Regions from separate parts of the Nonomuraea salmonea genome, predicted to be linked through region 1. Evidence: riboswitches for the same ligand, from Rfam matches in the RefSeq annotation. Region 1 holds a riboswitch; the other holds the start of a gene.
What was found. Region 1 has a riboswitch for cyclic di-AMP ahead of ACFFR3_RS23870 (coiled-coil domain-containing protein). Riboswitches for the same ligand answer to the same signal wherever they lie in the genome.
Positions count from the first base shown of each region.

Region 1 (7,420 bases):
TCCAGCCACAGCACGAACAGCCTTGAGCTCTCGCCCGGCGTCCGTACGGGTGCGGCCGGGACGTAACCCCACCTGCTGACGTGCGCGGAGACGCCGGGGGCGATGCCCGGCACGTCGGCGAGCGCCATGGGGACGACCGGGCGTACCCCGTGGTTCACGAACTTCCTGCGGAGCTGGCCCGGCGCGGCGTTGGACCCGACGGCGACGACGCGGTGGCGGGCCTCCAGCGGCGCGCACCCGCGCGCCGCCAGCAGCTCACCGGCCGCCCGCCACTCCCCCGGCACGTACGCGTCACCGTCCAGCACCCCCGACCTCTCGGGAATCCGGCCCGGGTACGTCAGCGGCGCGGCCATCGGGTCGTCGGCGAACAGCTCCATGGCCCCCTCAGCGCCCGGCGACCAGCGCCCGCAGGCGCGCCGTCGCGTCCCTGCGACCCCAGGCGATCACCGCGCACAGGACGAGCACGGCGAGCGGCAGCACCGGCGGCCCGCCGAACAGCAGCACCTCCGTCAGCGCCGCGCACGCCGTCAGCGCCACGAGTGCCGGCGCCGCGACGCCCGCGAGCACCGGCACCACGAGCCCTGCCGCCCCGGCCACCTCCAGCACCCCGGTCAGGTGACGAAACCAGTCACCCCACCCGATCGCCTCGAACGTGGACGCGGCCGGCTCGCTCCCGGTGAACTTCCCCAGCGCACTCATGATGAAGAACCCTGCCATGGCGACCTGCAGCACCCAAAGCACGACATTGGCGACCCGTCCGGAGCCGCGTCTCTGTACGACCGTCATGCTCTCTCCCCTCGATCGGCTACCTCCGACGCTAGGAACATCGGCGCCTGGGGAGAATCGCGCCAGCTACCCGATGGGGTGCACCTTCCTCCACCGTTCTGCTCAAAGGCCTGTTGTGCTCCTCAAGCACAAAGAGGCCCCGCCCGGAACGGGAGGGGCCTTTGAGCTGGTCGGGGCGACAGGATTTGAACCTGCGACTTCTTGCTCCCAAAGCAAGCGCGCTGCCAAGCTGCGCCACGCCCCGTCTCGCCGAGTGCGCATACGCTCCGGGACTCCGGTACGCTTACGCCCTGACGACCGGATGAAGTCTAGACCAGAGTTCGACCGGTTCGCGCGGACGTAGCTCAATGGTAGAGCCCTAGTCTTCCAAACTAGCTACGCGGGTTCGATTCCCGTCGTCCGCTCTCCACGGCGAAAAGGCCAGGTCAGCCCCATCCGGGGTGCCTGGCCTTCCTCATGTCCGCGCCCTTGCTCGATTGCGGTGAAGTGGCCGGCGGCGTCATGAAAGCGCGGGCTCGTAAGGTGGAGGCGATGCGTGCGCGACCGATCTCCCGTGAGGCTCTCGTCGAGGAGCTGGCCGAGCTGATCTCCGGCCGTCCGGCCACCGAGTACGTCCGGGTGGCCGTCGACGGGGCGCCGGCGGCGCGGCCCGACGAGCTGGCCGACGAGCTGGTCGCGCCGCTGCGGCTGCGCGGACGGCCGGTGGTGCGGGTGTCGGCCGGCGACTTCCTGCGGCCGGCGTCGCTGCGGCTGGAGTACGGCAGGACCGACCCCGACGCCTTCTACGACGACTGGCTGGACGTGAAGGCCCTGCGCAGGGAGGTTCTGGACGCGAGCGAGACCGGCCGGGTGCTGCCCGCGCTGTGGGACAGCTCCATCGACCGGGCCTACCGGGCGGCGTACGAGGAGCTGCCGCCCGGCGGGGTGGCGCTGGTCGACGGGACGCTGCTGCTGGGGCGCGGGCTGGCGTTCGAGGTGAGCGTGCACCTGTGGCTGTCGCGGGGCGCGCTCGAACGCGGCACCCCGGAGGACGAGCGGTGGAAGCTGCCCGCGTACGAGCGGTACGAGCGCGAGGCCGACCCGCAGCGCAGAGCAGACGTGGTGGTGCGTTCGGATCATCCGGCACGCCTCGCCGTGCTGGTGCCCGACGGTACTGGTACGCGCGGACGCGGCGGCGCACACTGAGGCGATGATCCCCAGCAACTGGTACAACATCGTCCCTGACCTGCCCGCACCGCCTCCGCCGCCGCTGCATCCCGGCACGCGGCAGCCCGTGGGCCCCGACGATCTCGCGCCGCTCTTCCCGATGGAGCTGATCGGGCAGGAGGTGAGCGGCGAGCGGTTCGTGCCGATCCCGCAGGAGGTGCTGGACGTCTACCGGCTGTGGCGGCCCACGCCGCTGATGCGGGCGCGCCGGCTGGAGAAGGCGCTGGGCACGCCGGCCAGGATCTACTACAAGTACGAGGGCGTCTCCCCGGCGGGCTCGCACAAGCCGAACACGGCGGTGCCGCAGGCGTACTACAACGCGCGCGAGGGGGTGCGGCTGCTCACCACGGAGACGGGCGCGGGGCAGTGGGGTTCTGCGCTGGCGTTCGCGTGCTCCCAGTTCGATCTGGAGTGCCGGATCTGGATGGTCCGGGCGTCGTACGACCAGAAGCCGTACCGGCGCTCGCTCATGCGGGTCTACGGCGCGACCGTGCACGCGAGCCCCTCCCCCATGACCGGGGCGGGCAGCAAGGTGCTGGCCGACGACCCCGACTCGCCCGGCAGCCTGGGCATCGCGATCAGCGAGGCGGTGGAGGTGGCCGGCGCGAACCCCGACGCCCGCTACGCGCTCGGCTCGGTGCTCAACCACGTGCTGATGCACCAGACGGTGATCGGCGAGGAGGCGCTCGCGCAACTGCCCGAAATGCCGGACCTGGTGATCGGCTGCACCGGCGGCGGCTCGAACTTCGCCGGCCTGTCGTTCCCGTTCCTGCGGGAGAAGCTGGCGGGGCGGCTGGCGACGGAGTTCAGGGCGGTCGAGCCGGCGGCCTGCCCGTCGTTCACGCGCGGCGCGTACGCCTACGACTTCGGCGACACGGCCGGGTTCACGCCGCTGCTGAAGATGCACACGCTGGGCCACTCGTTCGTGCCGGACCCGATCCACGCGGGCGGCCTGCGCTATCACGGCATGTCGCCGCTGCTGTCGCACATGTACGAGCTGGGCCTGTTCGAGGCGGTGACCCGGTCGCAGCGGGAGTGTTTCGCGGCAGGCGTACGGTTCGCGCGCACCGAGGGCATCCTGCCGGCGCCCGAGCCCACGCACGCGCTGGCGGAGACCATCGCCGAGGCGCTGCGCTGCAAGGAGAGCGGCGAGGAGAAGGTGATCCTGACGGCGCTGTGCGGTCACGGCCACTTCGACCTGGCCGCCTACGACCGCTACCTGGCCGATGAGCTGGAGGACTACTCGCTGCCGCAGGAGCGCATCGACCTGGCGCTCACAGAACTGCCCGGATAGACCGCCGGGTGGCCGCGCGGGCGGCCACCCCGCAGGTCATCGCGCAGGTCATCGCGCGGTGGGGCGCTTGCCGTGGTTGGCCTTCTTCTTCTTTCGTGCCCTGCCCTTACGTGCGCGTCTGGCCATGAGTTCGCCTCCACGTGATCGGCACCGCTTGATCGGCACCCGTTGGACCTTCAACGTCTCCCGGCACGCTGACCAGCGCAAGCGTTCCGCACGAACTAACATTCCCCAACAAATCCGTGTCATAATTTGGTGGAATGTGTTGGAAGGAGCGGGTGTGCTCGCACAGCAGCGCCAGCAGGCGATCCTCGAACGCGTCCGCAGCAACGGCGGCGTACGGGTGGCCGACCTCGTACGCGAGCTCGGCGTCTCCGACATGACCATCAGGCGCGACCTTGAGGTGCTGGCCGAGCGCGGCCTGCTGGAGAAGGTGCACGGCGGCGCGACCGCCCTGGGCCCCGGCTCGACCGAGGAGCCCGGCTTCACCGCCAAGTCGGCCCGCCAGCAGCAGGAGAAAGAGGCCATCGCCCGGCAGGCGGCCACGCTCGTCCGCCCCGGCACGGCCGTCGCGCTGTCGGCGGGCACCACCACGTGGGCGCTGGCGCACCACCTCATCGGCGTGCCCGAGCTGACCGTGATCACCAACTCGATCCCGGTCGCCGAGGTCTTCCACCGCAACCCGCGTGCCGACCGCACGGTCGTGCTGACCGGTGGCGTACGCACGCCGTCCGACGCGCTGGTGGGGCCGGTCGCGGTGGCCGCGATCCGCCGCCTGCACGTCGACACGCTCTTCCTCGGCGTGCACGGAATGAGCGTGCGGGCCGGGTTCACCACGCCCAACCTGCTGGAGTCGGAGACCGACAGGGAGCTGGTGGCGGCGGCGACCCGGCTGGTCGTCCCCGCCGACCACACGAAGTGGAACACCGTGGGCATCAGCACGATCGCGGAGCTGAGCGAGGCCGACGTGGTCGTCAGCGACGCGGGCCTGCCCGAGGAAGCACGCACTGAGCTGGCCGAACGGGCCGGCGAACTGATCATCGCGGAGGGCTCGTGAAGCGCACCATCACCCATCTCGCCGACGGACGGGAGCTGATCTACTTCGACCGGCGCGACGACGCCGACAGGAGCGCGATCGACCGCCGGCCGCTCGAGCCCCGGCCGCCGGCCTCCGAGCTGCGCTACGACCCGCTGACCGAGGAGTGGATCGCGATCGCGGGGCATCGGCAGACGCGGACGTTCCTGCCCACGGGCGGCACGGCCGAGTGCCCGTTGTGCCCGTCGACCGACGAGCGGTCGACGGAGATCCCGTCGTACGACTACGACGTGGTCGTGTTCGAGAACCGCTTCCCCTCTTTTTCCGGAAATTTCGGGACTTATGAGGATGTGGGCGGGCTGAGTGAGGTCCGGCCGGGAGTGGGGCGGTGTGAGGTGGTGTGCTTCACCTCCGACCACGACTCCTCCTTCTCCCGGCTCTCCGACGACCAGGTGGAGCTGGTCATGGAGGCGTGGGCCGACCGCACGGCCGAGCTGTCCGCCATCGAGGGCGTCGAGCAGGTCTTCTGCTTCGAGAACCGGGGCGAGGAGATCGGCATCACCATCGCCCACCCGCACGGCCAGATCTACGCCTACCCGTACGTCACGCCCAGGACGAAGCTGCAGCTCGGTGCGGCGCAGCGGTACAAGGGCAACCTGTTCGCCGACGTGCTGGCCGCCGAGCGGGCCGCGGGCACGCGGGTGGTGGCCGCGAACGAGCTGTGGACGGCCTTCGTGCCCGCCGCGGCGCGCTGGCCGTTCGAGGTGCACATCTATCCGCACCGGCAGGTGCCCGACCTGGCGGCGCTGACGGAGGCGGAGCGGGCCGCGTTCGCGCCGCTCTACACCTCGGTGCTGCGGGCGTTCGACGGGCTGTTCGGGGTCGTGATGCCGTACATCTCGGCCTGGCACCAGGCGCCGGTGCGTACGGGGAGGGAGCTGGCGTACCTGCACCTGGAGCTGTTCAGCATCCGGCGGGCGCCGAACAAGCTCAAGTATTTGGCCGGCTCGGAGTCGGCGATGGGGGCGTTCGTGAACGACGTACGGCCGGAGGAAGCGGCGCGTATGCTCCGGTCACAGATAGATCACTAATAGATTTCTACTTAAGGTCGCATGACTCGTGATCTACCACTAATATCCCCATATGCGGCGGCCGTAACCCGGCCGACCGCCCGCCTAATCCCGGGCGCGTCGCCCGGGAGCCGGGGACCCAATCCGCACCTTGGGGTGAATCCGCGACAGCGGTAGGGAGCTCCATGCCCGAACCCGTCAGCTAACCCGGCCGGCAGAGGGAGAGGAACTCCTACGTGGCGGCTTCGTCCCCCGCGAAACTTGCCATCGGTCTCGTCACCGCCGCCGCCCTCGCCATCCTCCCGGCGAACGTCGCGGCGGCCGCGCCCAAACCGACCGAGTCCGAGCTCCGCGCCCAGCTCAAGCAGCTCAACAACAAGGTCGACAAGCTCATCGAGAAGTACAATCTCAAGCGGGTCGAGCTGGCCGAGGCGCAGGAGGCCGCCAGGAACGCGCAGGCCAAGCTGGCCGCCGCCGAGCAGACGCTGGCCGCGGCCGAGCAGCGGGTCGCCGAGATCGCCCGCCTGCGCTACCAGAACATCGACCCGTCGCTGCCCGGCTTCATGCTGCCCAGCAACGGCGGCAGCGCGGCCCTGCTCGAACAGCTCACCGCCGAGCAGCAGGCCGTCGTGCAGAGCGTGGCCAAGGCCCGCGACGAGCGCAAGAAGGCCAGCGAGGAGGCCGCCGCACTGACGGCCAAGATCAAGTCGGACGCCGCCACGGTCGCCGGCCAGCGCGGCGAGGCCGAGGACGTCATCAAGGACATCGAGAAGAAGCTGCAGGACCTGGTGCCGGTCGCCACGGGCCGCAAGTCCAACGGCACCTGGGCGCCCGAGCTGCCCGGCGGCACCGACAACATCACCCCGCGTACGCGGCTGATGAAAGCCCAGGTGGAGAAGAACTTCGCGCTGCCGTTCACGGTCGGCTGCTTCCGCGGGGGCTCCAGCGGCGAGCACCCGCTCGGCCGGGCCTGCGACTTCATGATGAGCACCGGCGGCAGCATGCCCACGGCCGCCAACAACGCGCTCGGCGACCGCCTCGCGGAGTGGGCGCTGCAGAACAAGGACAAGCTCGGCGTGAAGTACGTGATCTGGAAGCAGCGCATCAACTCCGGCAGCGGCTGGCGCACGATGTCCGACCGCGGCAGCATCACCGAGAACCACTACGACCACGTGCACATCTCGATGAACTGAAAGAGGGACGAATAGCATCTGATGGGCTATTCGCGCATTTGAAGAAGGCATTTGAGCTGGTCATCGTCCTGCCCGGGTGACCTTCATCGAGGTTGTTGTGCACGGCCGTCTGCCTGCTGACTTCGAGGTTCGCCAGACGGATCTCGCATCAGATGCGAGCATGTCGCATCTGGTGCGAGGTGGTACTCAGGGTGAAACGGGTCCTGCTACCCGCGCACCCAGGCCAAGGTAGTCTGCTCCGACTGCGGCGAGCTGGCCCCACCCTTCGTGGTTCCGGGCGGCCGAGGTGTCCTGTGCGATCTGTGGTCGGCGCGACTGTGGTCGGCACACCGGCATCGGTGATGCTCCGGCGTGCTTTAGTTGCATGCTCGTCGATCGCGTGGACGCCCTGCTCACGGGGCCTGACGGGAGCAGGCCGCGAGGAGTCAAGAACCGGCACCGGCTCCTGTCGTGTACAGCCAGGCCGTCGAGAGCTAAGGGTCTGAATTACACCAGCTCGTGGACATATGTACCTTGGTTCCTGCAGGATTCAACCTCGATCATTCGAGGAGGCGGCCCTCATGCGTGAGCGGCATATGAGTTGACCAGGACTGAGTAGAGGTGGATGACGTGGCCGAAGCGCCTGAGATGCTGCTGTCTGTCTTTGAAAGCCAGTTACGAGGCCTCGTTCCGCAGGACCTGCCATGGGGAGCCGTCGTCGAGCGGGACGGGCCGCTGGTGCGCACCCACTATGGCACCCACGGGACCGTCGACCACACCGGTCCAGCCAGCGACGACCTGGCGGAGTTGATCCGTCGACAGCAGGACCTCTTCGCCGCGCGCCACGAGCCAATCG
Region 1 is NZ_JBHMCF010000028.1:10,240-17,659, forward strand. Features, by position in the region: gene ACFFR3_RS23825 (hypothetical protein) at 1-377, opposite strand, end outside; gene ACFFR3_RS23830 (DoxX family protein) at 385-786, opposite strand; tRNA gene ACFFR3_RS23835 (tRNA-Pro) at 954-1,030, opposite strand; tRNA gene ACFFR3_RS23840 (tRNA-Gly) at 1,120-1,190, shown strand; gene ACFFR3_RS23845 (nucleoside/nucleotide kinase family protein) at 1,318-1,971, shown strand; gene ACFFR3_RS23850 (TrpB-like pyridoxal phosphate-dependent enzyme) at 1,976-3,286, shown strand; gene ACFFR3_RS23855 (50S ribosomal protein bL37) at 3,335-3,412, opposite strand; gene ACFFR3_RS23860 (DeoR/GlpR family DNA-binding transcription regulator) at 3,567-4,343, shown strand; gene galT (galactose-1-phosphate uridylyltransferase) at 4,340-5,413, shown strand; cyclic di-AMP (ydaO/yuaA leader) riboswitch at 5,485-5,623, shown strand; gene ACFFR3_RS23870 (coiled-coil domain-containing protein) at 5,629-6,585, shown strand; gene ACFFR3_RS23875 (DUF2716 domain-containing protein) at 7,186-7,420, shown strand, end outside.

Region 2 (7,420 bases), on a different contig from region 1:
ACTCTAGCGAAGGACTCCAACCATGTCCGTGCTCCGCATCGTCCGCTTCACCGCCGACCCCGCCGACGCCGACCAGATCCTCGCCAGGCGCGCCGACCTCATCAGCGCCGTACGCGCCCGCTTCCCCGGCCTGTCCGAGACTCGGCTCATGCGGCCCGACGAGCGCACCTGGGTCGACTCCTGGGTCTGGGAGTCCCAGGCCGCCCTGGAGGCGGTGGTCGCGGTCGCCCACGACCTGCCCGAGGCCGGACCGGCGTTCGCCCTGGTCAAGGACCCGACGAGTGAGGAGGGAGAGATCATCGACGAGCGCTAAGGACGCCAGCGGCGCAGGTCCGTCTCCTTCTCGTACGCCTGCGGGTCCGGATACGTGACCAGCTCCACCGTCGCACCCCAGGGCGTCCGGCAGTAGACGAACCGGTTGTGCGGGCCCGCCTCGGGACCCGGCAACGGCACCGGCTCCGACAGCGCCGTCCCGCCCGCCTCGGTGACCAGCCGCAGCGCCTCGTCCAGGTCGTCCACGTACACCGCGACGTGCTGCCACCCCAGGTCACACGGCACCACGGGCCCGCCCTGCCGGGGCCCGCTGAACTCGAACAGCTCGATGCCGGGCCCGTCCGGCAGGCGCAGCATGCGGACCGCCACCTCGGCCGTGCCCTGCGGCACGCCGAGGCGCCGCTCGGTCGCCCAGCCGCCCTTGGGTCCCCGCTCGCGCGGAAGGGTGTCGAAGAGCACCTCGGCGCCGAATGCCCGGACGAAGAACGCGGTGGCCGCTTCCAGGTCGGGCACGGTGACCCCGACGTGATCGATGCCGCGGACGGTCATGGCCTACCTCCTGTCGGAACGGGGGGTCGCTCACCTGCGGCTGCGGAACCTCCCGATCAGCCCCAGCTCGTCCACGCAGCGGCCCAGCCCGAGCGCCACGGCCTCCAGCGGGCGGTCCGCGCGGCGTACCGGCATGCACAGGGCCCCGCGCAGGCACCGGCCGAGGCCGCGCAGCAGCGCGCCGCCGCCCACCACGACCGCGCCGCGCACGCCGAGGTCGGCGGCCAGCTCGGCCGGACAGCGCTCGACGGTCTCCACCGCCGTGCGCGCGATCGACTCGAACGACGGCTCGGTGGCCTCGAAGATCTTCTGTACGGGCAGCACGAGGTCGTGCTCGCGCCCGGTCTCCGGGTCCCTGGCCCGCACGGTGACCTCGGGGTTCGTGCCCGAGGACCGGCGCTTGGCCGACTCCGCCTCGTCGTCGTCGAGCAGCAGGCCGTGCTCCCGCTCGACGAACCTGGCGATCGCCCGGTTGACCGCCAGCCCTCCGTACGGGACCGAGCCCGACGCCACCACCGACTCGCCCGACAGCACGGCGATGCGTGCGCTGTCGCGGCCGATGTCGATCACCATGTGCCCCGTGCAGTCCGACAGCTCCAGGCCCGCGCCGAGCGCCGCCGCCACCGCGTGCGGCACCAGCCGGGCGATCCTGGCCTCCGCCTCGTACGCGATGTCGCGCAGCGCCGCCCGGTCGATCGGCGTCGAGTCGCCGGGCAGCGCCATGACGACGCGCGGGCGGGAGTAGGGGTGCCAGTGCACCTTGCGCAGGAAGTGCCGGATCATGCGCCGGGCCAGCTCGGTGTCGGCGGGCAGCCCGCCGCGTACCGGCCAGCACGTACGGCCGCCGCCCCCGAGGGCGGCGGCTTCCGCGCCGTAGCCGATGACCTTCCCGGTGCGGCCGTCGCACATCACCGCCGAGGGCTCATCGAGCACGATGCCCTTGCGCTTGGCGTAGATGCGCGTGCTTGCGGCTCCGAGGTCCATCGCCAAATCACGACCGAAAACACTCATCGCAGGACATATTTCCTGAGCCGCTCCAACGCAACACCAGGAAGAGAACCGGGCATTTTTACCGAATCGGCGTTAGCGCCGCGATACTTGACGCGTGCTCGACTACGACCGGGAGGCCGCCCGCTACGACGAGACGCGCGGCGGCCTGCCCCGCGCGCGGGCGGCCGCGCGGGCGGTGCGCGAGTTGTTGCCCGGCTCGTTGCCCGGCTCGTTGCCCGGCGGCGGCACCCTGCTCGACGTCGCCTGCGGCACCGGGCTGGTGACGCGTGAGCTGGCCGGGGCCGGGCTGCGGGTACTCGGGGTGGACGCCTCCACCGGGATGGCCCGCCTCGCCGCCGGCCGGGTGCCGGTGGTGCTGGGCGACGGCCGCCTGCTGCCCGTACGGGATCGGTCGGTGGCGGCGGTCACCACGATCTGGCTGCTGCACCTGCTCGACGACGCCCGCCCGGTGATCGCCGAGGCCGCCCGCGTCCTCCGCCCCGGCGGCGTGTACGTCACCACCGTCGACAAACGCGCCGCCCATGACGCGAGCATGCCCGTCGACCGGCGGCCCGCCGACGGGGCCGCCACGGTGATCGAGGCGGCGGCCCGGCACGGGCTGCGGCCGTGTGGTGAGACCCGCTTCACCGGCCACGGCCAGAGCACGTCCGAAGCCCCCGACCCGATCTTCCGCCTCCTGGCCTTCACCGCCTGACAACGAGTGGCCGAGGCGGATGACGTCCACGACGGGGGAGAGCGGCAGGTCGCGGGGCAGGTGCCCGCCGAGGACGGTGACGCCGAGCGAGCACGGCCCCTCGCACGACGTGGACCAGGGTGGTGACCAGGCCGCGGCCGGCGTCATGGCCGCCGGGCGCGGCTGGATCAGGTGACGGGACGCCTGAGGTCGGCGAGGGTGTCGTCGGCCCACTGGAGGCCGGTGCGGGCCATGGCGAGGCCGAGGGTGTGGGCGTGGTGGCCGAACTCGCCGGGCCGCAACGACTCCAGCTTCTCCAGCCGCGCCACGTAGCGGGCCCTGATGCGCTCGAGCACGGCGACGGCCTGGTCGCGGTCCACCAGGTGCAGCAGGAACGCCTGGAGCGCGACCTCGCTGCGCACGGTCATCGCGGCGTCGTGCTCCTCCATCCACCCGCCCAGCTCGCGGCGGCCATCGGGCGTGATGCGGTAGATCTTGCGGCCCCTCGCGCCCTCCGACTCGACCTCCACGAGCCCGTCGGCGGTCATCTTCACCAGCTCGGGATAGATCTGCGTGTGCCCGGCCTGCCAGACGTGGTTGAGCGATTGGTCGAACGTCTTGGCCAGGTCGTAGCCGCTGGCCGGGCCCACGGCCGAGAGCAGCCCGAGCAGCGCGATCCGTAGGGACATGGTGGCCAGCATATCGAAGACTTGACATGTCAGAAGTTACATATCACTCTTCACCTGTGAGAGCTGACAAAAAGGGTGACGTCGTCGTCCTGCTCGCCGTGCTCGGCGGCATGTCCCTGGCGATGCTCGACCAGACGATCGTGGGCACCGCGCTGCCGCGCATCGTGGCGGAGCTGGGCGGCGGCCCGCTCTACACGTGGGCGGTGACCGCCTACCTGCTGACCTCCACGGTCACCGTGCCGCTCTACGGGCGGCTGTCCGACCAGCACGGCAGGAAGCCGCTGCTGCTGATCGGCATGGCGGTGTTCCTCATCGGCTCGGCGCTGTCCGGGGCGGCGCAGGACATGACGCAGCTCATCGCCTTCCGTGCCCTCCAGGGGCTCGGCGCGGGCGCGCTGCTGCCGCTGTCGATCGCGCTGGTCATGGAGATGTTCCCGCCCCGCTCGGGCGGGGCCCGCGTGCAGGGGGCGCTCGGGGGCGTGATGGGGCTGTCGTTCCTGGCGGGGCCGTTCCTGGGCGGGCTGTTCACCGACCACGCGAGCTGGCGCTGGGCGTTCTACGTGAACGTGCCGATCGGCCTCGTGCTGATCGCGATCATCGTGCTGCGGCTGCCGCGCCGGCCCGGCACCGGCGGCGGCAGGCCCGACTACGCCGGCATCGCGGTCTTCACCGTGGCCGTCACGTCCCTGCTGCTCGGCCTGACCGAGAAGGGGCTCGACGGTCACACCTGGACCGACGTGGCCGTGGCGGGGCCGATCCTGCTGGCGCTGGTGCTGCTGGCCGTCTTCGTGGCGGTCGAGCGGCGCGCGGCCAGCCCGATCATGCCGATGGAGCTGTTCGCCAACCGGTCGTACACGCTGGTCAACCTCACCTCGTTCGTCACGGCCTTCTGCATGTACGCGGGTGTCGTCTTCCTGCCCCGCTACTTCCAGGAGGCGCTGGGCGTGGCCGCCACCGAGTCGGGGCTGCGGATCTACCCGCTGACGCTGGGCATGGTCGCCGGCAGCGTGCTCATGGGCGCGCTGATGTCGCGGACCGGGCGGTACAAGCCGTGGCTGCTCGTCTCGCCGTTCCTGCTGGTCGCGGGCGCGCTGCTCTGCCTCAACCTGGCGGTGGACAGCCCCGGCCTCGCGGTCGCGCTGTGGATGCTGCCGCTGGGGCTCGGCATGGGGCCGATGCTGTCCGGGCTGACGGTGGCCGCGCAGCAGTCGGTGGAGCCGCGCCACCTCGGCGTCGCCTCGGCGAACCTGGCCTTCTTCCGGCAGATCGGCGGCTCGGTGGCGCTGGCCGTCGGCGGCACGCTCTACACGGCGGAGTTCGCCGCGAGCGTACCCGGGGCGGGTGCCGCAGCCGCGCACGCCTCCGCAGCCGCGCTGGTCGTGCCGTCGCTCGGGGTGGCGGGCGCGGTGATCGCCCTGGTCGCGCTGGTGGCGCTGCCCGACAGGCGGCTCGCGGACCCGGCAGAGCCGGCGGACCGGCCGCCGCGGCGGCCTGAAGACACGGTGGAGGCCGGTTTCGCGTCATGAGCGGGGGCGTGCGAAGCTTTGAGTGTCCCCAACACCATGGAGGTCCTCATGGCGGATACACCGGAGCCGGAAGTCAGCGAAACTCCCGAGGACGAGATGAAGCGCAAGTTCCGCGAAGCGCTGGAGCGCAAGCGCAGCCAGCAGGCGGGCTCGGGCGCGGGTGGCAGGGGCGTCGACCCATCGAAGATTCACGGGGCGCACGGTCCGGCTGCCAATAAGAGATCGTTCAGGCGCAAGAGCGGCGGCTGAGGACTGAATCCTCAGGGGGCACGGCATGCCGTGCCCCCTTTTTGTATGCATTCCCGCTGAAGGTAGATCTTTGTCCGATTCGTGGTGAAACGTTTGCGGGTGTCCGATCCCGTCGTTAGAGTGTTCGCCATTACCAGCCGGTGACCTAGTCCTTACCCAAGACGGACGACCGGCTGGCGCCGAATCCCGAACCCTTCGGGAACCGGGGAACCACCCGCATTCGGGGTGAATCCGGCCCGCGCGGCCGGTAGGGCAACTCCACCGCCCGAACCCGTCAGCTAACCCGGTAGGCGTGATGGAGAGGATCACGTATTACATGTTCCAGCGCGTCGTACCCCCAGACCGCTCTTTGACGGCCGCCCGCTGAGCGGCCCCCTTCCCCAGGCTCGTCATTTGCGCTCCGCGTAGCGCCGCGGGGTCCCCCGCCCCGCCGCGCCCCCATCCCCTCGCGCCCGAGCGCAACTCCCCCGTCCCCTCGTGAAGGGTTTGCTGCTTCATGTCTGCTCGTTTCAGCCTGCGTTCCCTCGCCACGCTGACCGCCTGCTGCGTCGGCATGCTGACCTGCGCCAGTACGGCCGCGCACGCCGACACCCCCGACAAAGACAGGAAGATCCTGCTCAAGGGCTCGACCACGGCCTCGTACTTCTGGGACGACGCCTCCGGCCGGGCCGGTGACACCGGGCTGCCGGCCAGCGGCAAGCCCATGCAGAAGGGTCTGGCGGCCAGCCCGAGCTGGCCGCTGATGACCGAGGGTTACGTGGTCTACAAGGGCAAGAAGGCGCCCTTCTTCGTCGGTGACCGCGGGCCGGGCGAGCCCTCCAACCGCGGCATCATGCTCGACCTCGACGCCAAGACGTTCGCCGAGCTGACCGGCGGCAGTTTCAACTCCAGCACGCTCGGTGTGGACGGCGTCGGCGGCCAGGGCCACATCGAGGTCGAGTACGTCATCACCAAGTGGGGCGACGGCGTGGGCAAGAAGAACCACCCGGTCCCGTTCTCGACCGGCGCCTGGTCCAGGCGTGACAGGAACCCGGCGCCCCCGCCCGCCGACCAGGAGCAGGACTCCCAGGCCGGTGGCATCGCCGTACCGGCCGCCCGCTGACGGCTTTACGCCACGCGTACCAGAATGACATTCTGGCCTGCGTGACGACCCGTGTAGCCGCAAACGGCATTGAGATCGCCTATGACAGCTTCGGCGCACCCACAGGGCGGCCGCTCCTCCTGATCATGGGGCTCGGCGCCCAGCTCATCCAGTGGGACGAAGGGTTCTGCCGGCTCCTCGCGGAGCAGGGACACCACGTCGTACGGTTCGACAACCGCGACGCGGGACTGTCCACGCACATCCACGACGCGGGCGTCCCCCAGCCGGGGGCGCCCGCGCCGTATTCGCTGACGGACATGGCCGCCGACACCGCCGCGTTCATGGACGCCATCGGCTGGCCGTCCGCGCACGTCGTGGGCGCCTCGATGGGCGGCATGATCGCCCAGACATTGGCCATCGAGCACCCCGAGCGGGTGCTGACCCTGACCTCCATCATGTCCACGCCGGGACCCGACGTCGCCCCGCCCACCCCCGAGGCGATGACCGCGCTCATGACGCCGCCGCCGGCCGACCGCGCCGGCGTGCTCGACCAGTCGGTGGTGACCTGGTCGACGATCGGCTCACCGGGCTACGAGCTGGACGAGGAGGCCATCAGGGAACGGGCCGGCCTGGCCTACGACCGCTGCTTCGATCCGGCGGGCACGGCCCGGCAGTTCGCGGCGATCAGGGCGTCGGGCGACCGTACGCAGGCGCTGGCCGGCGTCCGCGCCTCCACGCTGGTGATCCACGGCGAGGCCGACCCGCTGATCCCGGCGGCCGGCGGCCGGGCGACGGCGGAGGCGGTGCCGGGGGCGCGGCTGGTGACGTATCCGGGGATGGGGCATGACCTGCCGAAGGCGCTGTGGCCCGACATCGTCGCCGAGATCACCAAGTTGACCGCGTCCTGAACCCTCCGGCTCTGGTCGGCCCGCTGGGGCCGATCAGAGCCGCGCGTGCTTCTCGCGGCAGCGCATGATCTCGTGGACGTTGTCCTCCGCCCACTCGGCCACCACCGAGATCGGCCCGTGCAGCGAGCGCCCGAGGCCGGTCAGCGTGTACTCGACCCGCGGCGGCACCTCCGCGAACGCCTCGCGCGTCAGCAGCCCGTCCTGCTCCATCGCCCGCAACGTCTGGGTCAGCACCTTGGGTGTGACCCCGCCGATCCGCGCCCTGAGCTGGGTGAACCGCATCGGCCCCCCGATGAGGCAGAGCAGCACGAGGGCCGACCACTTGTCGCCGATCCGGTCGAGGACCACCCGGGTCGGGCAGTCGGGATCGAAGACGTCGCCAGTATCCATGAGGTACTTATAGCACGATGAAGTAACCAGTACCCGATGGATACTCTTGGCCGTATGAAGATCCTTGTCTT
Region 2 is NZ_JBHMCF010000034.1:236,506-243,925, forward strand. Features, by position in the region: gene ACFFR3_RS28890 (antibiotic biosynthesis monooxygenase) at 23-313, shown strand; gene ACFFR3_RS28895 (VOC family protein) at 310-822, opposite strand; gene ACFFR3_RS28900 (rod shape-determining protein) at 853-1,806, opposite strand; gene ACFFR3_RS28905 (class I SAM-dependent methyltransferase) at 1,928-2,527, shown strand; gene ACFFR3_RS28910 (hypothetical protein) at 2,547-2,702, shown strand; gene ACFFR3_RS28915 (PadR family transcriptional regulator) at 2,695-3,195, opposite strand; gene ACFFR3_RS28920 (MDR family MFS transporter) at 3,252-4,721, shown strand; gene ACFFR3_RS28925 (DUF5302 domain-containing protein) at 4,770-4,970, shown strand; cyclic di-AMP (ydaO/yuaA leader) riboswitch at 5,138-5,278, shown strand; gene ACFFR3_RS28930 (hypothetical protein) at 5,467-6,072, shown strand; gene ACFFR3_RS28935 (alpha/beta fold hydrolase) at 6,114-6,959, shown strand; gene ACFFR3_RS28940 (winged helix-turn-helix transcriptional regulator) at 6,993-7,349, opposite strand; gene ACFFR3_RS28945 (NAD(P)-dependent oxidoreductase) at 7,404-7,420, shown strand, end outside.
Region 2: another riboswitch for cyclic di-AMP. It lies ahead of ACFFR3_RS28930 (hypothetical protein); the one in region 1 lies ahead of ACFFR3_RS23870 (coiled-coil domain-containing protein).